One region of the Streptomyces sp. NBC_01017 genome, then DNA from elsewhere that is predicted to be linked to it. Evidence: riboswitches for the same ligand, from Rfam matches in the RefSeq annotation. Region 1 holds a riboswitch; each other region holds the start of a gene.
The links. Region 1 has a riboswitch for cyclic di-AMP ahead of OG331_RS29290 (transglycosylase family protein). Riboswitches for the same ligand answer to the same signal wherever they lie in the genome.

Region 2: it holds a riboswitch for cyclic di-AMP, as region 1 does, so the genes downstream of both, OG331_RS42505 (C40 family peptidase) here and OG331_RS29290 (transglycosylase family protein) in region 1, are expected to answer to the same signal.
Region 3: it holds a riboswitch for cyclic di-AMP, as region 1 does, so the genes downstream of both, OG331_RS26690 (M23 family metallopeptidase) here and OG331_RS29290 (transglycosylase family protein) in region 1, are expected to answer to the same signal.
Region 4: it holds a riboswitch for cyclic di-AMP, as region 1 does, so the genes downstream of both, OG331_RS10685 (LysM peptidoglycan-binding domain-containing M23 family metallopeptidase) here and OG331_RS29290 (transglycosylase family protein) in region 1, are expected to answer to the same signal.

The regions. Positions count from the first base shown of each region.
Region 1 covers NZ_CP108683.1:6,369,693-6,375,316, forward strand. The annotation lists gene OG331_RS29275 (nucleoside triphosphate pyrophosphohydrolase) at 1-837, shown strand, start outside; gene OG331_RS29280 (cytochrome P450) at 957-2,246, shown strand; gene OG331_RS29285 (transglycosylase family protein) at 2,413-3,465, shown strand; cyclic di-AMP (ydaO/yuaA leader) riboswitch at 3,672-3,871, shown strand; gene OG331_RS29290 (transglycosylase family protein) at 3,876-4,559, shown strand; gene eno (phosphopyruvate hydratase) at 4,875-5,624, shown strand, end outside.
Region 2 covers NZ_CP108683.1:9,271,400-9,277,023, reverse strand. The annotation lists gene OG331_RS42515 (dihydrodipicolinate synthase family protein) at 109-606, shown strand; gene OG331_RS42510 (NAD-dependent epimerase/dehydratase family protein) at 677-1,735, shown strand; cyclic di-AMP (ydaO/yuaA leader) riboswitch at 1,878-2,055, shown strand; gene OG331_RS42505 (C40 family peptidase) at 2,112-3,578, shown strand; gene tgmB (ATP-grasp ribosomal peptide maturase) at 3,682-4,638, opposite strand; gene tgmA (putative ATP-grasp-modified RiPP) at 4,652-4,843, opposite strand; gene OG331_RS42490 (hypothetical protein) at 4,978-5,406, opposite strand; gene OG331_RS42485 (esterase-like activity of phytase family protein) at 5,500-5,624, opposite strand, start outside.
Region 3 covers NZ_CP108683.1:5,807,848-5,813,471, forward strand. The annotation lists gene OG331_RS26670 (MarR family winged helix-turn-helix transcriptional regulator) at 8-523, opposite strand; gene OG331_RS26675 (dihydrofolate reductase family protein) at 572-1,705, shown strand; tRNA gene OG331_RS26680 (tRNA-Met) at 1,804-1,877, shown strand; gene OG331_RS26685 (PP2C family protein-serine/threonine phosphatase) at 1,998-3,083, shown strand; cyclic di-AMP (ydaO/yuaA leader) riboswitch at 3,313-3,470, shown strand; gene OG331_RS26690 (M23 family metallopeptidase) at 3,482-4,507, shown strand; gene OG331_RS26695 (PrsW family intramembrane metalloprotease) at 4,673-5,624, opposite strand, start outside.
Region 4 covers NZ_CP108683.1:2,286,380-2,292,003, forward strand. The annotation lists gene OG331_RS10675 (TetR/AcrR family transcriptional regulator) at 1-31, shown strand, start outside; gene OG331_RS10680 (SGNH/GDSL hydrolase family protein) at 129-914, opposite strand; gene OG331_RS10685 (LysM peptidoglycan-binding domain-containing M23 family metallopeptidase) at 1,178-2,125, opposite strand; cyclic di-AMP (ydaO/yuaA leader) riboswitch at 2,130-2,287, opposite strand; partial or broken gene OG331_RS10690 (alpha-galactosidase) at 2,595-4,476, opposite strand; gene OG331_RS10695 (tyrosine-protein phosphatase) at 4,683-5,480, shown strand; gene OG331_RS10700 (DUF6126 family protein) at 5,553-5,624, opposite strand, start outside.

The sequences.
Region 1 (5,624 bases):
CCCCAGCTGCCGTATCTGCGCGAGGCAGGCATAGCGGTCGACGAGGCCGCCCCGACCGCCGAGCAGCTGATCGACGCATGCGGCGGCGGCCGCACGGTCGTGGTCGTGGCGACGGGCGAGGGCGAGCCGGCCCTGACGGACGGCCTGGCACGCCTCGCGGGCTCCGGACGTGTCAGCATGCCGGACCTGGAACTGCTCCCCGCCTCCTACGACCTGCCCGGCGCCCGCCTCCTCGACCTCGTCCAGGTCATGGACCGCATCCGCGTCGAGTGCCCGTGGTCCTCCCAGCAGACCCACAAGGGCCTGGCGAAGTACGGGATCGAGGAGGCCTACGAACTCGTCGAGGCGATCGAGGACGGCGACCGCGACGAACTCCGCGAGGAGCTGGGCGACGTTCTGCTGCAGGTCGTCTTCCACGCCCGTATAGCCGAGGAGGACCCGGAGTCCCCCTTCTCCATCGACGACGTGGCCGGCGGCATCGTCACCAAGCTCATCCACCGCCACCCGCACGTCTTCGGCGACGAGACGGCGACGACCCCCGAGGAAGTAAAGGAGCACTGGCTGCGCACGAAGGCGACGGAGAAGCAGCGTGAGTCGGTGACGGACGGGGTCCCGCTCGGCCAGCCGGGCCTGGCGCTGGCCGCGAAGCTGGCGTCCCGGGTGCGTACGGCGGGCCTGGAGGTACCGCTGCCGACGGGGGACGGCCTCGGCTACGAGCTCCTCGCGATGGCGGTCCGCGCGGAGGCCGCCGGGGTGGACCCGGAGGCGGCCCTGAGGGTCGCGGCTCGGACCTACCGGGATGCCGTGCGGGCCGCCGAGGGGGTGTCCCCTCAGTAGGGAGCGGGGCCGGAACAGGCAGCGGGAGCCGGGGCGGCAACGGTTGGCGGGGAGCGGAGGTCGGACTGGCGGCGGTTGGCGGGGACCAGGCGCCGGACCGGCAGCGATACCGTCAAGGAGTGACCAACCAGCCCACCCCCACCGGCACCACCCCCGGACCCCCCGGACCCCCCGACCTCTTCACCTGGGAGTTCGCGACCGACCCCTACCCCGCCTACGCCTGGCTCCGCGAGCACGCCCCGGTCCATCGGACCCGGCTGCCCAGCGGTGTGGAGGCCTGGCTGGTCACCCGGTACGCCGATGCCAAGCAGACGCTCGCGGACAACCGGCTCTCCAAGAACCCGGCCCACCACGACGAGCCCGCGCACGCCAAGGGCAAGACCGGTATCCCCGGTGAGCGCAAGGCCGAGCTCATGACGCATCTGCTCAACATCGACCCGCCGGACCACACCAGGCTGCGCAGGCTGGTCTCCAAGGCGTTCACGCCTCGCAGGGTCGCCGAGTTCGCGGCCCGGGTGCAGGAGCTCACGGACCACCTGATCGACCAGTTCGCGGCGAAGGGGAGCGCCGACCTCATCCACGAGTTCGCCTTCCCGCTCCCCATCTACGCCATCTGCGACCTGCTCGGCGTCCCCCGCGAGGACCAGGACGACTTCCGGGACTGGGCGGGCATGATGATCCGCCACCAGGGCGGCCCCCGCGGCGGTGTCGCGCGGTCGGTGAAGAAGATGCGTGGCTATCTGGCCGACCTCATCCACCGCAAGCGGGAAGCCCTGCCCGAGGAGCCCACGCCCGGTGAGGACCTCATCTCCGGTCTCATCCGGGCTTCCGACCACGGAGAGCACCTCACGGAGAACGAGGCCGCGGCGATGGCCTTTATCCTCCTGTTTGCCGGTTTTGAGACGACCGTGAACCTGATCGGCAACGGCGTCTACGCGCTGCTCACGCACCCCGAGCAGCGCGCCCGCCTGCAGGCGTCCCTCGCCGCCGAGGAGACCGGCCTCCTCGAAACCGGCGTGGAGGAACTCCTGCGCTACGACGGCCCCGTAGAGCTCGCCACCTGGCGCTTCGCCACCGAGCCGCTCACCATCGGCGGGCAGGACATCGGGGCCGGTGACCCCGTTCTCGTCGTCCTGGCCGCCGCCGACCGGGACCCGGAGCGGTTCGCCGACCCCGATGTCCTCGACCTCGGCCGCCGGGACAACCAGCACCTCGGCTACGGCCACGGCATCCACTACTGCCTCGGCGCCCCGCTGGCCCGTCTGGAGGGTCAGACCGCCCTCGCCACGCTCCTCACCCGACTCCCGGATCTCCGACTCGCCGTGGACCCGGGGGAGTTGAGGTGGCGCGGAGGTCTCATCATGCGAGGGCTGCGCACACTTCCGGTGGATTTCACACCAGTTGAGTGAGTGCGTCCACCTCGTCAAACGTGACACGCGCTCAATTCTGTGATCTTCACGTGATCTACGCGGCATTAACTTGTGACAAGTGATCGAATGCCTATACGTTCACGGATCAACGACGGCGCCAGGTTTCACGCGCCGCGGTCAATGCTGTCTCGTGAAAGGTCCCCGCATGCTCTCCGGGAACGGTCGTCACCGTCGCCCCCGTCAGGCGCCGGCTCTCCTCGTCGCGGCCGGAGTGACCGGGTCCGCCATCGCCATCCCGCTGCTCGGCGCCGCGAGCGCGAGCGCCGCCGACGGCACCGTGTGGGACAAGGTGGCCGAGTGTGAGAGCGGTGGCTCCTGGAGCACGGACGAGGGCAACGGGCGCTACGGCGGACTGCAGCTGACCCAGGACGACTGGGAGCAGTACGGCGGCCTCGACTACGCCCCGCGCCCCGACCTGGCGAGCCGTTCCCAGCAGATCGCCGTGGCGCAGGAGATCCTCGCCGACCAGGGAACCAAGCCCTGGGGCACGTGTGCGGTGCTCAACGGGCTCACCCCGAAGAACGGCTTGGTCGACCTCGACACCGGAGTGGACGATGACTCGCCCTCCACAGTGTCCGGGTCATCCGGCTTGCTTGATTCGTCCGGCTCGTCGGGTTCGTCTAATTCGTCCGATTCCTCGGGTTCCTCGAACTCGTCGGCCCCGACCGACGACTCGTCGAGCTCGTCGAGTGAATCCCCCGGCGCTTCGTCCGAATCGCCCCGGGATTCATCCTCTTCCCCCTCTTCCCCCTCTTCTTCCCCTTCTTCGTCTTCGCCCTCTTCGTCGTCCAAGGCGGACAGCTCCGCGAAGCCCGATGCGTCACCCGACGCCAAGGCCTCGAAGTCGCCCGACAGCTCCCCCGTGGAGACCTCGGACGGGGACAATCAGGACAACTGGGTGCAAGATGTGGGCGCCTGGAGCCTCGTCGACACCGGCGCGCTCACCGGCGAGGAGGCCGGCTCCGGTCGGCACCGCGGGCCCAGCGCCGACGAGAGCGAGACGGTGGACCCGGCCCCCGAGTCCTCCGGTCGCCACGCCTCGTACAAGGTCCGCGCCGGCGACACTCTGGCCTCCATCGCCGACTCCCTTGACCTCGACGGCGGGTGGCGGGCGCTGTACGACGCGAACAAGGGCGCCATCGGCGGCAACGCGAACGACATCGTCCCCGGTCAGACCCTGGACGTCCCCGTCGAATAAGGGCCGAACGGGGCGAAAAGCAGCGGGAGTTCGCGCCACCTTTCGCACCTGAATGTCCGTTTTGGATGCAGTGAGAGATAGATCTCAGAAGCCCTGATCGTCTTTGTAATTCCGGGAATCGGGTGTCTACGGTCGTGATCGCTCGTCACCGCGAGCCCCGGCTGCCGCAACGCCGAATCCTGCCAGCGGCCGCACGGGAACAGTCGTCGCGTCAAGCGCCGTAGGCAGGAGCGGGGGACCCAAGGTAAGCGCCGGGTCCGGCAGTTGAGGCCCTTCGGGGCCGCACGGCCGGAGTCGGCTTGGGGTGAAGCCGCGCTACGCGAGCCGAAAGGCGGACGAGCGCGGCCGGGCAACTCAACCGGCCCGAACCCGACAGCTCACCTCGCAGGCGTCGGTGAGGGGATCCAACCATGCTGTTTTCCAGCAAGGGCAAGCACCGTCGTCCGTCCAAGGCCGCCCGCGCCATAGCCGTCGTCGGCGTCACCGGCGCCGCCGCCGTCGCCGCCCCGCTGATGGCGGCCGGCAGCGCCTCCGCCGCCACCGCCTCCGAGTGGGACGCCGTCGCCCAGTGCGAGGCCGGCGGCAACTGGTCCATCAACACCGGCAACGGCTACTACGGCGGCCTGCAGTTCTCCGCCTCCACCTGGGCCGCGTACGGCGGCACGGCGTACGCCTCCACCGCCGACCAGGCCAGCAAGGCCCAGCAGATCGAGATCGCCGAGAAGGTTCTCGCGGGCCAGGGCAAGGGTGCCTGGCCGAACTGCGGCACCGGCCTGTCGAGCGCCGCGTACAACGGCTCCGGGTCCTCGCAGAGCACCGAGGCCGCCCCTCGCGCCGCCGAGGAGCAGCCGGCCTCCCGCTCCGCCGAGCGTCCGGCGGCCGAGAAGAAGTCGACCAAGACCGTCACCACCCCGACCGGCAAGAAGGTCAAGAAGGGCGACGGCGAGTACAAGGTCGCCAAGGGTGACACCCTCAGCTCGATCGCCGAGAAGAAGAAGGTCAAGGGCGGCTGGGAGAAGCTGTTCCAGCTGAACAAGGACATCGTCGAGGACGCCGACCTGATCTACCCGGGTCAGCAGCTGCACCTGAAGTAATACGCGGCAGTAGCTGAACCGCAGTGCCCTCACATCCGTGGAACTCATCATGAAGACCTCGTGAGGGCCACCCCCGTCCCCACGGGCTCCCCGCTCCGGTGCGTGTTCCCCCGTACGCACCGGGGCGGGGCTTTTTCTTTCCCTGTAAGTCACCCACCCTTTGTTCCGGTAGGGAACAATGGGTACGGTTCGGTCCTGTCCACGGGACGGTCGGTCGGCTGCCGATGTCCCCGGGGCGGTTAGGCTCTAGTCGCAAGGCTCACAGCCCCGCACCACCAGCGACACAGTGCTTCACATCCCAAGAAGGAGATGCTCGTGCCGTCCATCGACGTCGTCGTAGCCCGGGAAATCCTGGACTCCCGAGGCAATCCCACGGTCGAGGTCGAGGTCGGCCTCGACGACGGCAGCACGGGTCGTGCTGCTGTTCCGTCCGGCGCTTCGACGGGCGCCTTCGAGGCCATCGAGCTCCGCGACGGCGACTCGAACCGTTACCTCGGCAAGGGCGTGGAGAAGGCTGTCCTCGCCGTCATCGAGCAGATCGGCCCGGAGCTGGTCGGCTACGACGCCACCGAGCAGCGCCTGATCGACCAGGCGATGTTCGACCTGGACGCCACCGACAACAAGGGCTCCCTCGGCGCCAACGCCATCCTCGGCGTCTCCCTCGCCGTCGCCCACGCCGCCTCCGAGGCCAGCGACCTCCCGCTGTTCCGCTACCTGGGCGGCCCGAACGCGCACCTGCTGCCGGTGCCGATGATGAACATCCTGAACGGTGGCTCGCACGCCGACTCCAACGTGGACATCCAGGAGTTCATGATCGCCCCGATCGGCGCGGAGTCCTTCTCCGAGGCCCTGCGCTGGGGCGCCGAGGTCTACCACACGCTGAAGAAGGTCCTGAAGAGCAAGGGTCTGGCCACCGGCCTCGGCGACGAGGGCGGCTTCGCCCCGAACCTCGGCTCCAACCGCGAGGCCCTCGACCTCATCCTTGAGGCGGTCAAGGAGGCCGGCTACACCCCCGGCGAGCAGATCGCCCTCGCGCTCGACGTCGCCGCGTCCGAGTTCTACAAG
Region 2 (5,624 bases), 2.9 Mb from region 1:
ACGCCTTGGCCGGTTTTCCGGGGGTGGATCCCCCAGCCATGTCTTGACATGGGCCTGAAACGATTCTTAGCTTGACCGAGTATTTAGATGTGTGAAACGAGTTCATACATGCGAACTGAGGGAGACATAGAGTTCCAAGGAGTGCTGTTCTTTCCGGTCACGCCGTTCGGCGCGGACGGATCGCTGGACGAGGAACGGCTCGCCCGGCACATCGAGTCCGGGGTCGCCGCGGGAGCGGGCGGCGTGTTCGTCGCCTGCGGCCCCGGCGAGTTCCACGCGCTGACGCCGGACGAGATCGAACAGGCCACACGGGTCGCCGTGCAGACGACCGCCGGCCGGGTCCCCGTCCTGGCCGCGGCGGTCGGCCCGCCCCCGATGGCGCGCGACCAGGCCGCCCGCATCGAACGCGCCGGCGCCGACGGCCTCCTGTTGCGCGACGGAGCGGTCGCGGTGCCCACCGGCCCGGGTCTCGGCGTCGCACTCGACCACGACGCCCTGGACCGGCGGCACGGGCTGTACGTGGACTGCGGGATGCGCTCCCGCGACGACACCGGCTACATGCGGCGGATCCGGCCGGAGTACGAAGGTCGGCTGCCCCGTTGGTGAAGCAGTGCCCACTCTCGCGCGAACGCCGCTACCGTGATCGACCGGCTTCCGCGCGGGAGAAGGAGTGACGGTGGGCGCAGACGGGTCGACGGCCGTGTTGGTCACCGGAGGCAGCGGGTTCGTCGGCAGCCATCTGGTCGAACGGCTGCTGGAGCGCGGCTACCGGGTCCACGCCACGGTACGCAGTACGGCCGCCTCGGCGAAGGTGCGACCCCTGCGGGAGATGCAGGAGGCACATCCGGGCCGCCTCCAGCTGTTCGAGGCGGACTTGTTGGCCGAGGGCTCCTTCGACGAGGCGATGACCGGCTGCCGGGTGGTGTTCCATGTGGCGTCGCCGTTCCTCATGCCGGAGAAGATCAAGGACGGCCGCAGGGACGTCGTCGACCCGGCTCTGCTCGGCACCCGCAATGTGCTGGCGGCCATCGAGCGGACACCCACGGTGGAGAAGTTGGTCCTCACCTCGACCGTGGGTGCGGTCTTCGGCGACTACGCCGACGTACTGGCCATGGACGACGCGGTGCTGTCGGAGCGCTGCTTCAACACCACCAGCACGGTGGAGAACAACCCGTACCACTACGCGAAGACGGTCGCGGAACGCGCGGCTTGGGACGCGGAGGCCGCCCAGGGCCGCTGGCGGATGGTGTCGGTCAACCCCGGCCTGGTCCTGGGCCCCTCCCTCACCCCGGCCTCCGAGTCGGGCAGCCTCTTCCTGCTGGAGGAGTTGTTCAAGGGCTACTTCTTCTACGGCGCACCCGACTTCAGCTTCACCACGGTGGACGTGCGCGAGGTGGCCGACGCGCACATCGCGGCGGCCGAGAACCCGGACGCGCAGGGCCGTTACATCCTCGCCGCCCCGACCATGACGTCCTCCCACGAGATGTCCCGCATGATCCGGGCCCGCCATCCCCGTGACCTGCGCCTCCCGCGCACCGCGCTTCCGCACTGGCCGGTTCGCGTCCTGGGTCCGGCGTTCGGGCTGAGCCAGGACTACATCCGCAAGCACCTCGGCATCCGGTTCCGGGTGGACAACAGCCGCAGCGTGAACGAACTGGGCATCACCTACCGTCCGATCGAGGAGACGGTCCTCGATCATTACGAAGCGTGGCGAAGTCAGCGCACCGCGAAGTGAATCCGGGCTCTTTCTCACTCAGAGCGTCGAAGGTCACAAAAACGTATCGGACATTTCACATGTCAATCTTCACGCGGGGCTCACAAGTTGGTTAGGTTACGCATCGGACCGCACGACGACCTCCGGCGAACCCCGCCGGGACGCGCGGCCTCCGCCGAGTCCGGTGCGCGCCCGCAAGGGTCCACTGGAGCCGGGGACCCAACCGAACTTGGGGTGAATCGGCCCAACCGCCCTTCGGGGCAAGGGCCGTAGGGCACACCTTCCGGAGACGACCGCCCGAACCCGTCAGCTAACTCGGTAGGCGGAGTACGGAAGGAGTACGTCACCCATGGCGCCGGAACGCACCGCGCGTCCGGGGGCTCTGAGCCTCCCTGGCATGCGCAATTCCGCACTCGCGTCGGCAGCCCTCACCTCTGTGGCCCTGCTCGCCCAGACGGCCAACGCAGCCCCTTCGGCCGCGGACGAGGGACCGAGCCGCGAGGAGGTCAGCCGGCGGGTCAGCTCCCTCTACGACCAGGCCGAGTCCGACACGGGGACCTTCAACGCCACCCGCGCGGCGACGACGGGGCCGCGAGCGCGTGCCGACCGGCCCACGGACGCCGCGCGCCGGCCCGCCGCCGCGCCCCGTGACGACGAGAGCAGGCACAGCGACCCCGCGCTCGACACCATCACGCGGCAGTGGTTCGACGCCGCCCGCGCGAAGGTGGGTCCGACCGTTCCGGCAGTGCTGCCGAGCGACCGGATGCCCGACCGCCCCGCCGGGACGCGGCCCGCGCGCCCGGCGAACGGCCCCGGTCAGGCACGGGAGTCGTCCGGCCGTGCCGCCCTGGAGCTGCCGGCCGCGCCGGTCGCCGAGTTGACGTCCGGTGCGGGCACCCGGACGGCTGCCGTGGCGGAGCTGACCGCCGGGCCCGTCGCCGCGCTGCCGGCGACTCCGGAGGCACCGCAGAAGGCGACGGCCGGAAACGCCCTCGCCCTGCCCGCCCCGGCCGCCGAACCCGCGGCCGAGCCGCAGCAGCGGTCCGCGCTGCGCACGACCAAGGAGCAGAACCAGCGCAAGCTCGACCGGGCACGCGCGTTGCTGTCCGCGTACAGCGCGCGGCAGAGCGCCCCGCTCGCGGCGATCGAGGCGGCACCGGTCACCGACACCTGGGGTGCTACGCGGACCCAGGTACAGCCCTCGGCCGATGAACAGTGGCAGGCACTGCAGGCACAGGGTCCCGCCGACCTCACCACGGTCCCAGCCGGCACGACGGCCTGGGCCGCGCCGACGCCCTGGCCCACCACGCCGGACCCGCTGACCGACCCACTCCCGGCGGTCACCACACCGGACCCGCTCACCGACCCACTCCCGGCAGTCACCGCGAGCCCGGCCATCGCCACGGCCCAGACCGCAATCCCAGGTCCGGCAACCACCGCTGCCGGCCCGGCCCTCGACACGAACCCGCTCCTCGACCCGAGCGCCGCCCTCACATCAACGGGCCCGCAGGACACCCGGGCCCTGCGCGCCCTGGACTTCGCCCGCGCCCAGATCGGCAAGCCCTGCGTCTGGGGCACGACGGGCCCGGAGGCCTACGACGGGCCCGGCCTCACCCAGGCCGCCTGGAAGGCCGCCGGCATCGCTCTCCCCCGCACCGCACCGGAGCAGGCGACCGCCGGCCGAGGCATCGCCATCACCTACGCCGAGCCCGGCGACCTGGTCCTGTTCCACGTCGGCCACGTGGGCATCTGCTCCGGAACCGGCACGATGATCCACGCCCCCGGCCCGGGAGCCTCCATACGCGAGGAGTCGATCTACTACGCCGGGGAGTCGGCGATCCACAGCGTGATCCGACCCGCCTGAGCCGCCGTTGGCCCGTGTCCACCAGCACCTGGACATCGGGTAGGGCGACCGGATCCGCCAGGCGCTGAGGACGGTGGCGTAGGCGGGGTTCGCGGCGCCCGCCTCACCCCCGCCCTTCGGACGCCCGGCGGTCCGGCCTGCGCTGGGCCAGCCACAGGGCGACCGCCTCCGCGATCGGCTGCCCGGTCTCCAGCTCGACGAAGCCGAACTGGCCGCTCTGGTTGCACTCCAGGAACCACCAGATGCCGTCCTCGTCCTCGGCGAAGTCGAAGGCCGCGTACGCCAGTCCGGCGAGGGTGACGTACGCGTGCACCGCCTTGCCGATGCGGTCGGGAACCGGGACCGGCTCCCAGGGGTGCCCGGTGTCGCCGTAGCGTCCGTCGACCTGGCCGGGTTCCGCGGTCTTCCGGGCGGCGAACATCCGGCTGCCGACGGCGGTCAGCCGGATGTCGGCCCGCTTGGAGACGTACCGCTGGAGCAGCGCGGGGCCGGCCGCGACGGCGGAGAAGTCCGCGTCGGGGCCGACGAGGGTGGTGGGGAGGGTCAGCGCGGGGGCGCCGGGCGGTGGCCCCGAGGCGGACTTCACCACCACGTCCCGGTACTCCTCGGCGAACTCCCGTGCCAGCCGGGGGGAGGTGGTGAAGACCGTCGGCGGTACGGCGAAGCCGCTGAGGTGGGCGACCCTCAACTGCCAGGTTTTCAGGCGGGCCTGGTCGGCGTTGCGCGGATGGTTCATCCACCGTGCGGCGGCGGAGTGGAGCATCCCGTACAGCGCCTGCCGGGTCTCGGCGGTCAGCCACTCCGAGGGGTGGGCGGCGTGTGCGGCCGGTTCGCCGGGCCTGCGCACCCATATGGAGCGCAGGCCCCGCATGCTGAGCACATGTCCGTTGACGGACAGGTGGCCGTCGAAGTCGCCGTGGGCGTAGTCGGCGGACAGCACGGCCTTGCCCGGCAGGTCGGCGGGGTCCAGCCGCATCACGGGCGTCCCCGTCCCGTGCAGCATGGCCACCACCATGTCGGCGGTCACGTCCTCCTCGGACGTCAGGATCAGTACGGTCATGCGCGCACGATCGTCAGTCGTCGAAGTGGGTCGCGGAGCCCGCGGTCGACGTCGTCGTGCCGACCGCGAGCAGGAGGTCCGGGTCACTGACGGCGGGGCGTCCGTCGGGCAGCACGTTCAGCTGCCGGGCCGGGTCGAAGTGATACGGCGTCACCGCGAGCGAGATCCCCTTGGGAAAGGCGTACTTGAGGGTGAACGGTTGCACTTTAAACCTCCATGGCGTGTTGTTTGAATTACCGTCACTTACGCGCCGCTTGCGTAAGGAATTCATCACTTTCCGCCACATCGGCGTGAACGTAGTCACACCCTTCACAGGAAACCCAAAGGCCTCTGAACCCGTCAGGCCTTCGGCGTACCCGCTCGCAGTTCGCGCAGCAACCGCGGTGCCGCCTCGACGAGTTGATCCAGCTGGTGGTCGAGCAGCGGGATGAACTCGTCGAGCGAGTCGGCGAGGGACTCCGGGATCTCCAGCAGGTAGCGGTAGCCGCTCTCGGCGTCCGGATCGTCGACGCCGATGTCCGACTCGGCGGAGAACGCTTCCTGAGACATCCCCACCACCAGGCTGCACACCATCTCGCGGCCGTCCTCGAGAGTGAGAGTCACAGCCAGGACCTGCGTCCCCGGAATGGCGCCGTACTTGGCGAACTCCCGCCAGGTGACGTCCGGTTGGTGCTCCAGGAACAGTTCGTATCCCAGTTTCCGCAGCCGCTTTGCGGCACTCCACTGGGCAATGGGCAAACGCTGGGCGTCGCGATCGGCCGTGTCCACGGGCCGATCATAGGAGCAGCGGCTCCGGCACGCCCTGGTCGAGCGCCCGCGCCGGCCGGTCACCCGCTCGACCGGCCGGCGGCCTCACAGCCTTCAGCGCAACGCGCGCCTGTCCGCGTGCAGCGGGGCCGAGAGCCGGATGGTGATGAACTCGTTGTCGTCCGCCTTGCCCGCCGTACGGCCGGACGAGAAGGGGAAGTTGTTGTCGTTGAGGACCG
Region 3 (5,624 bases), 560 kb from region 1:
GTGTGCGTCACGAACACGGCTTGTTGGACCGCCGCCGCCAGGGCACGTCGTCCGCGGTGGCATGCGCGCTGTCGCCCTGGAAGCCCCCGGCCACCGCCGTGAAGATCTCCTCCAGCTGCCCGACCTGCTCCGGGGTCAGCCGGTCGAAGAGCAGCGCCCGTACGGTCTCCACATGGCCCGGGGCCGCCCGCTCCAGGACGCGCATCCCTTCCTCGGTGAGGGCCGCGATGCTGCCGCGCTTGTCCCAGCGGCAGTCCTCGCGCCGCACCAGCCCGTCCTTCTCCAGGCGCGTCACGGCGTACGTCAGCCGGCTGCGGGTGATCTTCAGGCCCTCCGCCAGGTCGGTCATGCGCAGCCGCCGCTCCGGAGCCTCGGACAGGGTGGCGAGGATGGAGTAATACAGATGGGGCATGCCGGCTTCCTGCTGGAGCTGCCGGTCCAGCGCGTCCTCCACGAGGGCGGCGGAGGCGATGTAGGCGCGCCAGGCGCGCTGCTCCTCGGGGGTGAGCCAGCGAGTCGTCATGCGACCAGTGTAGGTTTGTTTCAAACTTGAACCAAGCGGAGCGTGCCGATGCCGTCGTACCCCTACGTCCTGCTGTCCGCCGCGGTCTCGCTGGACGGCTACCTCGACGACACCACCCCCGAGCGCCTGCTGCTCTCCAGCCCGGCCGACTTCGACCGGGTCGACGAGGTACGGGCGTCCGTGGACGCGATCCTGATCGGCGCCGGCACGATCCGGGCGGACAACCCGCGGCTGCTGGTGAACTCGGCCGGGCGGCGGGCCGCGCGGGTGGCGGCCGGGAAACCGGAGTATCCGCTCAAGGTCACGGTCAGCGCGTCCGGCGAGCTCGACCCGACGGCGAACTTCTGGCACACCGGCGGCGAGAAGGTCGTCTACACGACGGAGAAGGGCGCGGAGCGCCTGCGCCGGGCGCCGGTCGCGGCGGACGTGGTCGCGCTCGGCGCCGACCTGGACTGGCGGGGCCTGCTGCGGCACCTGCGCGAGGTGCGCGGCGTCGAGCGGCTGATGGTCGAGGGGGGCGGCACCATCCACACGCAGCTCCTTCAGCAGGGGCTGGCCGACGAGGTGCAGCTGGTGCTGGCGCCCCTGTTCGTGGGCGACCCGGACGCGCCGCGGCTGTTCGGGCCCGGCGGCTACCAGGGCGGTCGGCTGCGGCTGGTCGAGACGTGGCAGATCGAGGACGTCGTGCTGATGCGCTACGAGCCGACGGCGCCCGGTGCGGGTGTCCTGCCGTCCGCCGCGGACCGGAGGTGGCTGGCGGTGGCCTGCGATCTGGCGGCACAGTGCCCGCCGTCGGAGACGGCCTTCAGCGTCGGGGCGGTCGTGGTGGCGGCCGACGGCACGGAGCTGGCGCGGGGGTACTCGCGGGAGGGCGGTGATCCCGTGGTGCATGCGGAGGAGGCTGCGCTGGCGAAGATCGCGGCGGGGGATCCTCGGGTGACATCCGCCACGGTCTACACGAGCCTGGAGCCCTGCACGCGCCGGGCGTCCCGGCCGGTGCCCTGTGCGCGGTTGATCCTCGATGCGGGGGTGCGGCGGGTGGTGACGGCCTGGCGGGAGCCGGACACGTTCGTGGCGGGGGCCGACGGGAGCGGGCTGCTGGCGGCGGAGGGAGTGGATGTCGTGGTCCTGCCGGAATACGAGGGGCGGGCCAAGGCTCCGAACAGCCATCTGCTGTCCTGACCGCCCCGCCCGACGGGTGCGGAAAACACCGGTCTGGGCGGGGCAGGGGAAACGCGTGTGCATCTTGTCCTGCGGATGGCGTACTATTGAGTCATCGCCGCGGGGTGGAGCAGCTCGGTAGCTCGCTGGGCTCATAACCCAGAGGTCGCAGGTTCAAATCCTGTCCCCGCTACTGATGACTCAGGGCCGGAACTGATCAGTTCCGGCCCTGAGTGTTTTTCCCTCGACGCGCCGCTCGTCCGGTCGGCTCTCACCACTCGCCCCGCGCTCCCGCATCGGGAACCCTGGTGAGGTGGAGCAACGGCGGATCTCGTACACACGCCGGTTCGTCCGGCTGCTCCCCGCACTGCTGATCGCGGCCGGAGGCGTGTACGACCACGTCACGCCGACGGATTTCACCGGCGCCCCTTTCTTCACCGCGGCACCCCTGGTCGCCGCCCCGCTCTACTCGCAGCGCGGCACGGTCCTCACGGGCGTCGTGGCCGTCGCCGCACTGCTCGTGCTGCGCGTCCCGCGCGGCGACGTCAGCCGGGCCGAGGTGATCACGGAGCTGGTCACCGTGGTCACCGTCTCCGTCCTCGCCGTCCTCATCAACATCCTCGTCCGCCGCAGCGACGAACGCCTCGCCTCCGCCCGCGAGATCGCCGAGGCCGCCCAGCGCGCCGTACTGCCCCAGCCCGCCGAGCGGATCGGCGGCTTCCAGATCGCGGCACGGTACGAGGCGGCGCAGGAGGGCGCGTCCATCGGCGGCGACCTGTACGCCGTGCAGGACAGCCCGCACGGCCTGCGGGTCGTCGTGGGGGACGTGCGCGGCAAGGGCATCGGGGCGGTGGGTGCGGTCGCCGTGGTCATCGGGGCCTTCCGGGAGGCCGCCGAGCAGGAGACCACGCTGGAGGCGGTGGCACTGCGCCTGGAGCGGGCGCTGGCCCGCGAGCACGACCGGCGCGAGTGGGCCGAGTCCGCCGAGGGGTTCACCACCGTCGTACTCGCCGAGCTGTCGCATGGCAGCGGGATCGTGCGCCTCGTCAACCGCGGGCATCCCTCGCCCCTGTTGCTGTACGCCGACGGCACCGTGCGCGCGCTGCCCGCCGCCGAGCCCGCACTCCCGCTCGGCATGCGGGAGCTGGGCGTCTGGCCCGACCGGGCCCAGGAGGCCGACTGCCCGAGCGGGGCCACGCTGCTCCTCTACACCGACGGACTGTCCGAGGCACGGGACGACACCGGCCGCTTCTACGACCCCGAGGCGGGCCTCGCGGGGCGCGCCAACGCCCGCCGCGAGCCGGCCGCACTGCTCGGCGTCCTCGCGACGGAGGTGCGGCGGCACTCCGGGGGCGGGATGGCGGATGACATGGCCCTCATCGCCGTACGACGGCCGTGATGTCACCGGCCGTGACCGGGCGACCCCCCTCCGCATAACAACTGACATACCGTCAACACCCGTGTGGCACCTGAGGTCTGGCCAACTCGCCCGATTTAGGCCGCTCATGACCCGTAAGTCCAGGCGAAAATCGTTAATGATCAAGTGGAACAGCTTGGAATCCGCACCCCGGGTCTATTAACGTTCGATAACGCAGCGCGGTCGTCCCAGCCGTCACAAGAGGCGGCTCCGTGCGCACGCGCCGAATCTCGAAAGGGAACCGGGGAACCACCACCTTGGGGTGAATCGCGCAAATACCACCGTGAACTCACGGGCGGTATACGCGCGTAGGAGACCTTCCTGCTCCGAACCCGTCAGCTAACCCGGTAGGCGAGAAGGAAGGAAAGGAGTACGCCCACGTGGCGTCCAACCGGCCTGCCCCGCAAGCCCCGTTCGTGCCGAGTCAGCGCAATACCGACACTTTCGGCTACGACCGCAACCGCACCGACGAGGCCCCCTTCGAGGAGTGGAACCCCACCGCGGAGTCCCTTCGTCCCGTACGCGGCAGGCATCGCGTCTCCAAGCAGCGCGGCGGGGGACTCGCCCGCAGCTCCACGGTTCTCGGCGTCGGTGTCATAGCCGCCGTCGGCGCGGGCGGCATGGCCAGCGCGAACAGCGGCAAGCCGCCGGTCGCCATCACCATGCCGGACCTGCCCCTGATCTCGGACGACTCGTCCGAACCCGCCGAGGACGCGGCCACCGCGCTCAGCACCATGGGCGAGACCTCCGAGGACACCGCGCAGGGCGGTTCCGACGCCGGTGAGGCGCTGCGGAGCCGGATCATCGCGCAGGCCGAGTTCCAGCAGGACCAGTTCGACAGCAAGGCCGCCGCAGCCGCGGTCGCCGCCGCCGAGAAGGAGGCCGCCGACGCGGCCGCCAAGGCGGAGAAGGAAGCCAAGGCCAAGGCCGCCGCCGCGAAGGCCGAAGCCGAGGAGGAGGCCCGCAAGAAGGCCGAGGCCGAGCGCCTCGCCGAGCTGGCCAAGCAGTACACGCTGCCGACCTCCTCGTACACCCTCACCTCGACCTTCGGGCAGGCCGGCGCCTACTGGTCCTCCGGCTACCACACGGGCCTCGACTTCGCCGCGCCCACCGGGACGCTGATCAAGGCCGTGCACAGCGGCACGATCACGTTCGCCGGCTGGGACGGCTCGTACGGCTACAAGACCGAGCTCACCCTCGACGACGGCACCGAGGTCTGGTTCGCGCACCAGTCCTCGATCAGCGTGAGCGTCGGCCAGAAGGTCAACACCGGTGACGTCATCGGCCGCGTGGGCGCCACGGGCAACGTGACCGGTGCCCACCTGCACCTCGAGGTGCACCCCGGCGGCAGCTCCAGCGGTATCGACCCGCTGGCGTGGCTGCGCGGCAAGGGCCTCACGCCCTGAGGTCTGACGGCCCGTGCGCCTGTTGAGGCTCGGCCGCTTCTGAACCCCGGCTTCCTGCTCTGATCCCCGGCAGTCCTGACGGCGTCCCCCCGACGTCAGGGCTGCCGGTATCTGCAGCGCCGGGGTTCGCCTGTTTGGCCGGGGGTTCGCCTGTTTCCGGGACGGTCACGTCCGATAGGGGTTGTACGCCGGGTAGGGCGCCGCCGCCCCGTATCCCGCGTACCCGCTCCCGTAGGGCTGCCAGTGACCGGGCGGCGCCCCGTACCCATGAGCCGGCGGCCAGACCCGCGCCGCGGCCACCGCGTGCTCCAGCGCCGGCCGTGCGACCTCCCGGCGTCGCCACAGCTCGTGCAGCAATTCCCGTTCCCGTACGACGAAGTCGGCGCCGGCCCGCCCGCGGCGCCCCCGGTGCCGTAGGAACGCCAACGAGGTGGCGTAGGCCTCGTACTGCGCCACGGCTCGCGCCGCCGTCCGACCGCCGTGGCGGCGCGCGTACTGCCGGGCCACCCGCCGGTCCCGCATCGAGCCCAGTGCGTACGGCTCGCTCGGCGACAGCCACCCGGTGACGACATAGGCGGGCAGCTCCTCGCGCACGGTCCTCAGCTCGCGCTGCCGGGTCCAGATCACCAGCCAGGTGAGCAGCCCGAAGATGGGCACCATGAAGGCCGCGTACACCGCGAAGAACCCGAACTCGCCGAAGGACGACGAGCCGTTCCACAGGGCGTGCATGCCCATGGCGAGCAGCAGCCCGGAGAGGGGGAGGAGGACCCGCCGCACGTGCTGCCGCTCGCCGGAGAGTGCGGCGATGCCGAAGCCGATGCCGGTCAGGACGGTGAAGAGCGGGTGCGCGAAGGGCGACATGATCACGCGGACGAAGAAGGTCGCCGCGGTGACGGAGGCGATGCCGCGGTCGCCGGAGAGCTGGTCGGTACCGAAGGCCGTGCCGAGGTAGAGGATGTTCTCGGTGAAGGCGAAACCGGTGGCGGTGACGCCGGCTATCACCACGCCGTCGACGATGCCGGTGAAGTCCCGCCGGCGGAAGAGGAAGACCAGCAGGACGGCCGCGGCCTTCGCGATCTCCTCCACCACGGGCGCTATGACGGTCGCGCCGAGGGTG
Region 4 (5,624 bases), 4.1 Mb from region 1:
GCGGGAGGCGTTGACGGCGTCGTCACGCTGACGCCGGCGTAGGTGTGGGCCGTACCGATCACACGTCGGTACGGCCCACACCGGCACGTCACCCGCGAACCCGCTGACAGGTCGCTTGCGAACCGCTCTCAAGCCACTGATTCGATCCGCATCTTGATGTCGTCCGGGGACAGCGCGCCCTTGGCCGTGACGTGGTCCCCCGACGACTCGCCCCGCAGGCGCCGCCCGATCCAGGGCACCAGGTACTCGCGGGCCCATTGGACGTCGTCGCGGCGGATGTCGAGCGTGCCGCGGGGCGGGAGCGGCGGCCAGGGCTGGTCCGGGTCCGCCGGGACCTCCAGGCCGAGTACCTGGCCGGCGCGGAGCGCCACACGCGTGTGCCCCTCGGGAGACAGGTGGAGCCGGTCGTGGTCCCAGGCCCGGCGGTCCTGAACGGTCTTCAGGGACCACAGGTCGAGCACCGGACAGCCGTACCGGTCGGCAATGGCCCGCACATGACCGTTGTACGTGGCGATCTTGCCGCGCAGATGCTTCAGCACGGGCACGCCACGGGTGTCGAACCCGGTCGTCACCATGACGGTGCCGACCTCGGAGGTGAGCCGGGCGATCGCCCGCTCGAAGCGCTCGGCGACCTCGTCGGGGTCGGTGCCGGGCCGGATGATGTCGTTGCCGCCCGCGCAGAACGAGACCAGGTCCGGGGCCAGTTCGACGGCCTTCGGAAGCTGGTCCTCGACTACCTGGTCGAGCAGTTTGCCGCGCACGGCGAGGTTCGTGTAGTTGAAGTCGCCCTCGGGTCGTCGGTCCGCGAGCAGGACCGCGAACCGGTCGGCCCAACCGACGAACGCCCCGTCGGGGCCGGGGTCGCCGACGCCCTCGGTGAAGCTGTCCCCCACCGCAACGTACGACCCGATCACTGATCTGCTGTCACTCTTCGAATCGTCTGCCACATCGGCCCATGATTCACCTTCGAATGTGACCTACGCGACCGTAGGACGGGGTTGACGAGCGGTGAGATAAGCCACTCCTAAAGTGTTCACCAAAGGTGGAATAACCCTCCGATCAGGGCTGTTGTGGGCGCAACCGCCATACAGCCGTGTGCGCGCAGACCGAAGGCCGGACCCGGGGATCTGGGTCCGGCCTTCGGCAGCGTGTCAGGCAGGGGGTTCCGCGGCGGGCGTCAGCCGATGGAGACGCCCTTCGAGCGCAGGTAGGCGACCGGGTCCAGGTCCGAGCCGTAGTCCGGGGTGGTGCGGATCTCGAAGTGGAGGTGCGGGCCGGTGACGTTGCCGGTCGCGCCGGAGAGCCCGATCTGCTGGCCCGCCGTCACGGACTGGCCGCTGGAGACGGACAGCGAGGACAGGTGGGCATACTGGGCGTAGTGGCCGTCGGCGAGCTGGATGACGACCTGGTTGCCGTACGCGCCGCCCCAGCCGGCCGAGACGACGGTGCCCGCGCCGACCGCCTTCAGGGGGGTGCCGGTGGGGGCGGAGAAGTCGACGCCGGTGTGGTAGCCGCTGGACCACATGCTGCCCGCCACCTTGTAGGCGGTGCCGAGGGTGGCGCCGTCGAGGGGGGCGGAGAAGCCGCTGGAGGCGCTGGTGTTCTCGGCGCTCTGCGCGGTCGTGGTGGTCTTCGACGCGGCGGACTTGGACGCCGAGGACTTCGAGGCGGTCGTGTCCGAGGACGACTTCGAAGGCGCGGAGGAGGACGGCGCGGACGACGGCTTGGGGGCGCTCGTCTCGGCCTTCTTGCCGCCGATGGTGAGCTTGAGACCCGGGTGGATCAGCGCCGGGTCCGCGCCGACGGCCTCACGGTTGTCGGCGTAGAGCTTCTTCCAGCCACCGCTGACGTTCTGGTCGTCGGCGATCTTCGCAAGGTAGTCGCCGACCTTCACCGAATAGGTCCGCGCGTCCGCCTTCTTGTCGGTGGACTTCTTCTCGGCCTTCTTCTCGGCGACCGGAGCGGACTGAACGGCCTTTTCCGAAACGGGCTGAGAGGGAGCGGCGTGGGCGCCGGCGGCCCCGATGAACGGGAGAGCGAGAGCGGCGCCACCGGTTCCGGCGACGGCGATGGAGCGGGTGAAGCGCAGGGACTTCGGGCGGCGATGCTTACCCTTCGCGGGCATGGCGAATTCCTCTCCGGCGCCTGCGAGGTGAGCTGTCGGGTGCGGGCTGGAGATGCCCGGTCGCGTCGGGACGCGACTTGACCCCAAGCCGTTCCGGAGACCGGAACAGGCGGTTGTACCTGTGGGTCCCCCGCTCCTGCCGGGTACGGGTGAGTTAGCGCGGGATCCGGTCGGCGGCAGGATTAGGCGTCCGTCCGGATTGGTGTGGAACGTAAGCGAGGAAGACGCACGGGAACAAGTGAGGGGTTCCGCCCGAATGCGTTCCTGTTGATCCCTTCTGGGAATTACCGGTCACACTCCGTAAATTATGGGGACGTCTCCGGACTCAAAACCCCTCGAAAAGCATGTGAATTACGTGAACATGACGAGCGACGCACGGTCACGAATATGACGCTCCTCACGTGACACTTCTCCAGCTCCCTTTACTCCAGAGCGAGTTGGAATGAAGGCGCCAATTCGGACAGAACCCCTAGATGCGACGCAGTCGGATAACCGTCGCATCAAGGTCGCCCCGCAGGCCGGTATGAAGTCCGTGATGCACCAATACCGCCCCTCGGTGAACTTCGCCCGTTTCAAGGCATTCGTACGATGCTGCCGAGTCGAGGGCGCGCAGCCGCAGGGCCGGGGCGGGTTCGCCGTAGCTCTGGGCCTGGAGCCGGGCCAGGACGACCGTCTCGTCACCGAGCACGTACTGCACCGCACTCAGTCCGCCCTTCGGAGGCCGCAGCCGATACAGGTCGCCGCGCTGCACCAGGGGCCGGATCTCCTTGTAGAGCGTCACCCACTCCCGCGCCTCGGCGAGCTCCTCCTCGGTCCACCGGGTGAGGTCGCCGCCGACGCCGAGCACGCAAGCCATGGCGCTCACGAACCGGAAGCGCAGGGAGGCGGCCCGGTGGTTGAGCATGGCGTTCGGGCTGTCGGTGACCCACGCGGCCATGACCCTCGCCGGGTGGATCTGGCTGAAGCCGTGCTGGATCGCGAGCCTGTCGAGGGGGTCGGTGTTGTCCGAGGTCCACACCTGGTCGGTACGGCTGAGTACGCCGAGGTCGATCCGTCCTCCACCGCCCGAGCAGGACTCGAAGGCGACGCCGGGGTGAGCGGCGCGCAGCCGGTCCAGCAGACCGTACAAGGCCCGCACATGGTCGACCCACAGGTGCTGCGGGTATGCCTCACCGGGCCAGCCGGCGTCGGCGAAGCAGCGGTTGAAGTCCCACTTCACATAGTCGATCGGGGCGCTGGAGAGGAGCCCGTCGAGCTGCTCCCAGAGGTACTCCTGGACGTCGTCGCGCGCGAGGTTCAGTACGAGTTGATTGCGAAGTTCCGTCCGCTTTCGTCCCGTTTAGTACTGAACCCATTCGGGATGGGCTCGATACAACTCACTGTCCGGATTGACCATTTCTGGTTCGACCCAGATGCCGAACTGCATGCCGAGTGCGTGCACGTACTCGGCGAGCGGCTTGAGCCCGGACGGGAAGCGGTCGGGGTTGGGGGTCCAGTCGCCGAGCCCGGCGCGGTCGCTGGTGCGCTTCCCGAACCAGCCGTCGTCGACGACGAACAGCTCGACGCCGACGGCCGCGGCCCGCCGCGCGAGCAGACTCTGCTGCTCCTCGGAGATGTCGAACTCCGTCGCCTCCCAGGAGTTGAACAGCACCGGCCGGTCCTGGTCCGCGTCCGGGACCACGTACGCGCGCTGGTACGCGTGCCAGGCGCGGCTGGCCCCGCCGAAGCCGCCGTCGCTCCACACGCCGGCGAAGACGGGCGTCGTGAAGGACTCCCCCGCCGCGAGGCGCAGCAAGCCGGAGTCGTCGTATCCGACGCCGCCGGTGATCTGCACGCGCGCGTCGGGGAGTTGCGCCACGGCGATGCGCCAGGATCCCGACCAGCCGAGAGCGCAGCCGTAGACCTCGCCGCGCTCCTCGGTGGCGTCCGTGTCGAGCGCGACCCAGGGCAGATGCTGATGCCCGGTGTGTCCGCGGCGGCTGCCGATGACCTTCTCGCCGCAGGTGAGGGGACCCTGCGCAAGCCGGGACTCGGCACCCCAGCGGCCGTGCAGCTGGGACAACCGCCCGCTCTCCCGTCGGGCAGCGTCCAGGCGGCCGAGTCGGCGCGCAGCAGCTCCAGGGCGGGCCCCTGGTTGTCCAGGGTGACCCAGCGCTCCACGACGTCTGCGCGCATCCGGTAGTGCAGGGTGACGTCCAGCCCGCCGTCACGAAAGCGCAACCGCAGCTCGTCGCCCTCGGTCTCGTACCGCTCGAAACCCCACTCGGTGCCACGCCGCCCGTCGGTACGCATGGACAGGGCGGGCCGTACGAAGCGGGGCCGCCCTCGACCGGATACTCCTCGCGACCGTCGGAGATCTCCAGCATCAAGCCCTCACAGATCTAAAACAGATACGAACAGGTGCCACCAAGTACCAACATCATCAAGGTTCGAGCGGCCCCGGGGCAACGCCTGTGGACAACTCATTGGCCCAGGAAGGCATGTCGTATCGTCGAGTGCGCACCCCGTCGGCCGCATCGCCGAGCCGCGTCGACGGGGCCGACTGGGAGGAGCCCCCGTGACGCAGCAGATCCCGTCGACCGAGCCCGAGCTGGCCGGAGTTCGCAACTTTCGTGATGTGGGCGGACTGCCGACGGTGGACGGACGGCGGGTGCGGCACGGGGTTCTGTTCCGCAGCGGCCACCTCGCGCACGCGACCGAGGACGACGCGGCCTTCCTCGACACCCTGGGGCTGCACACGATCTTCGACTTCCGCAACGCGGCCGACCAGAAGCTGGAAGGCGCCGATGTGGAGCTGCGGGGCGTGCGCAATGTGAACCTGCCGCTGTCGGACCCCGCGGACGGCGCCGAGTTCTGGAAGATGGTCCGGGACGGCAACCTGGACCAGCTCCGCGAGATCCTGGCCGACGGCAAGGGCGCCGACCGGATGATCGCCTCCTACCGCATGATCATCAAGGAGCGCACCGCCGAGCACTCCCAGGTGCTGCACTCACTCGCGCAGGACAGCGTCCCCGCCCTGATGCACTGCGCGGCCGGCAAGGACCGCGCCGGCCTGTCCATCGCCGTGACGCTGCTCGCCCTCGGCGTCGAGCGCGAGGCGGTCGTCGCCGACTATCTGGAGTCCAACGCCAAGCACCGCCGCTACAAGGTGCGCCGCAGCGGCAGCGACGCCTCGGCGTACTCGCCGGAGGTCATGGAGCTGCTCAGCCCACTGTTCGACGCGCGGGCCGAGTATCTGACGGCGGCCTTCGACACGATCGACGAGGCGTGGGGCGGCGTCGACACCTACCTGGAGCAGGGCCTCGGGCTCACCCCGGAGACCCGGGAGCGGCTGCGGGAACGTCTGCTCGACTGACGCCGGGCGGCCGGCGGCGCACGCGCTGTGTGAACACGCCGCGCGGCCTCCGCCCCGGCTGCTTCCGCCCGGTTACTGCTGCGCGCCCATCTCGAAGAGCAGGTAGATGAACGCCGCGAAGACGTGCCCCACCGCGATGTAGAT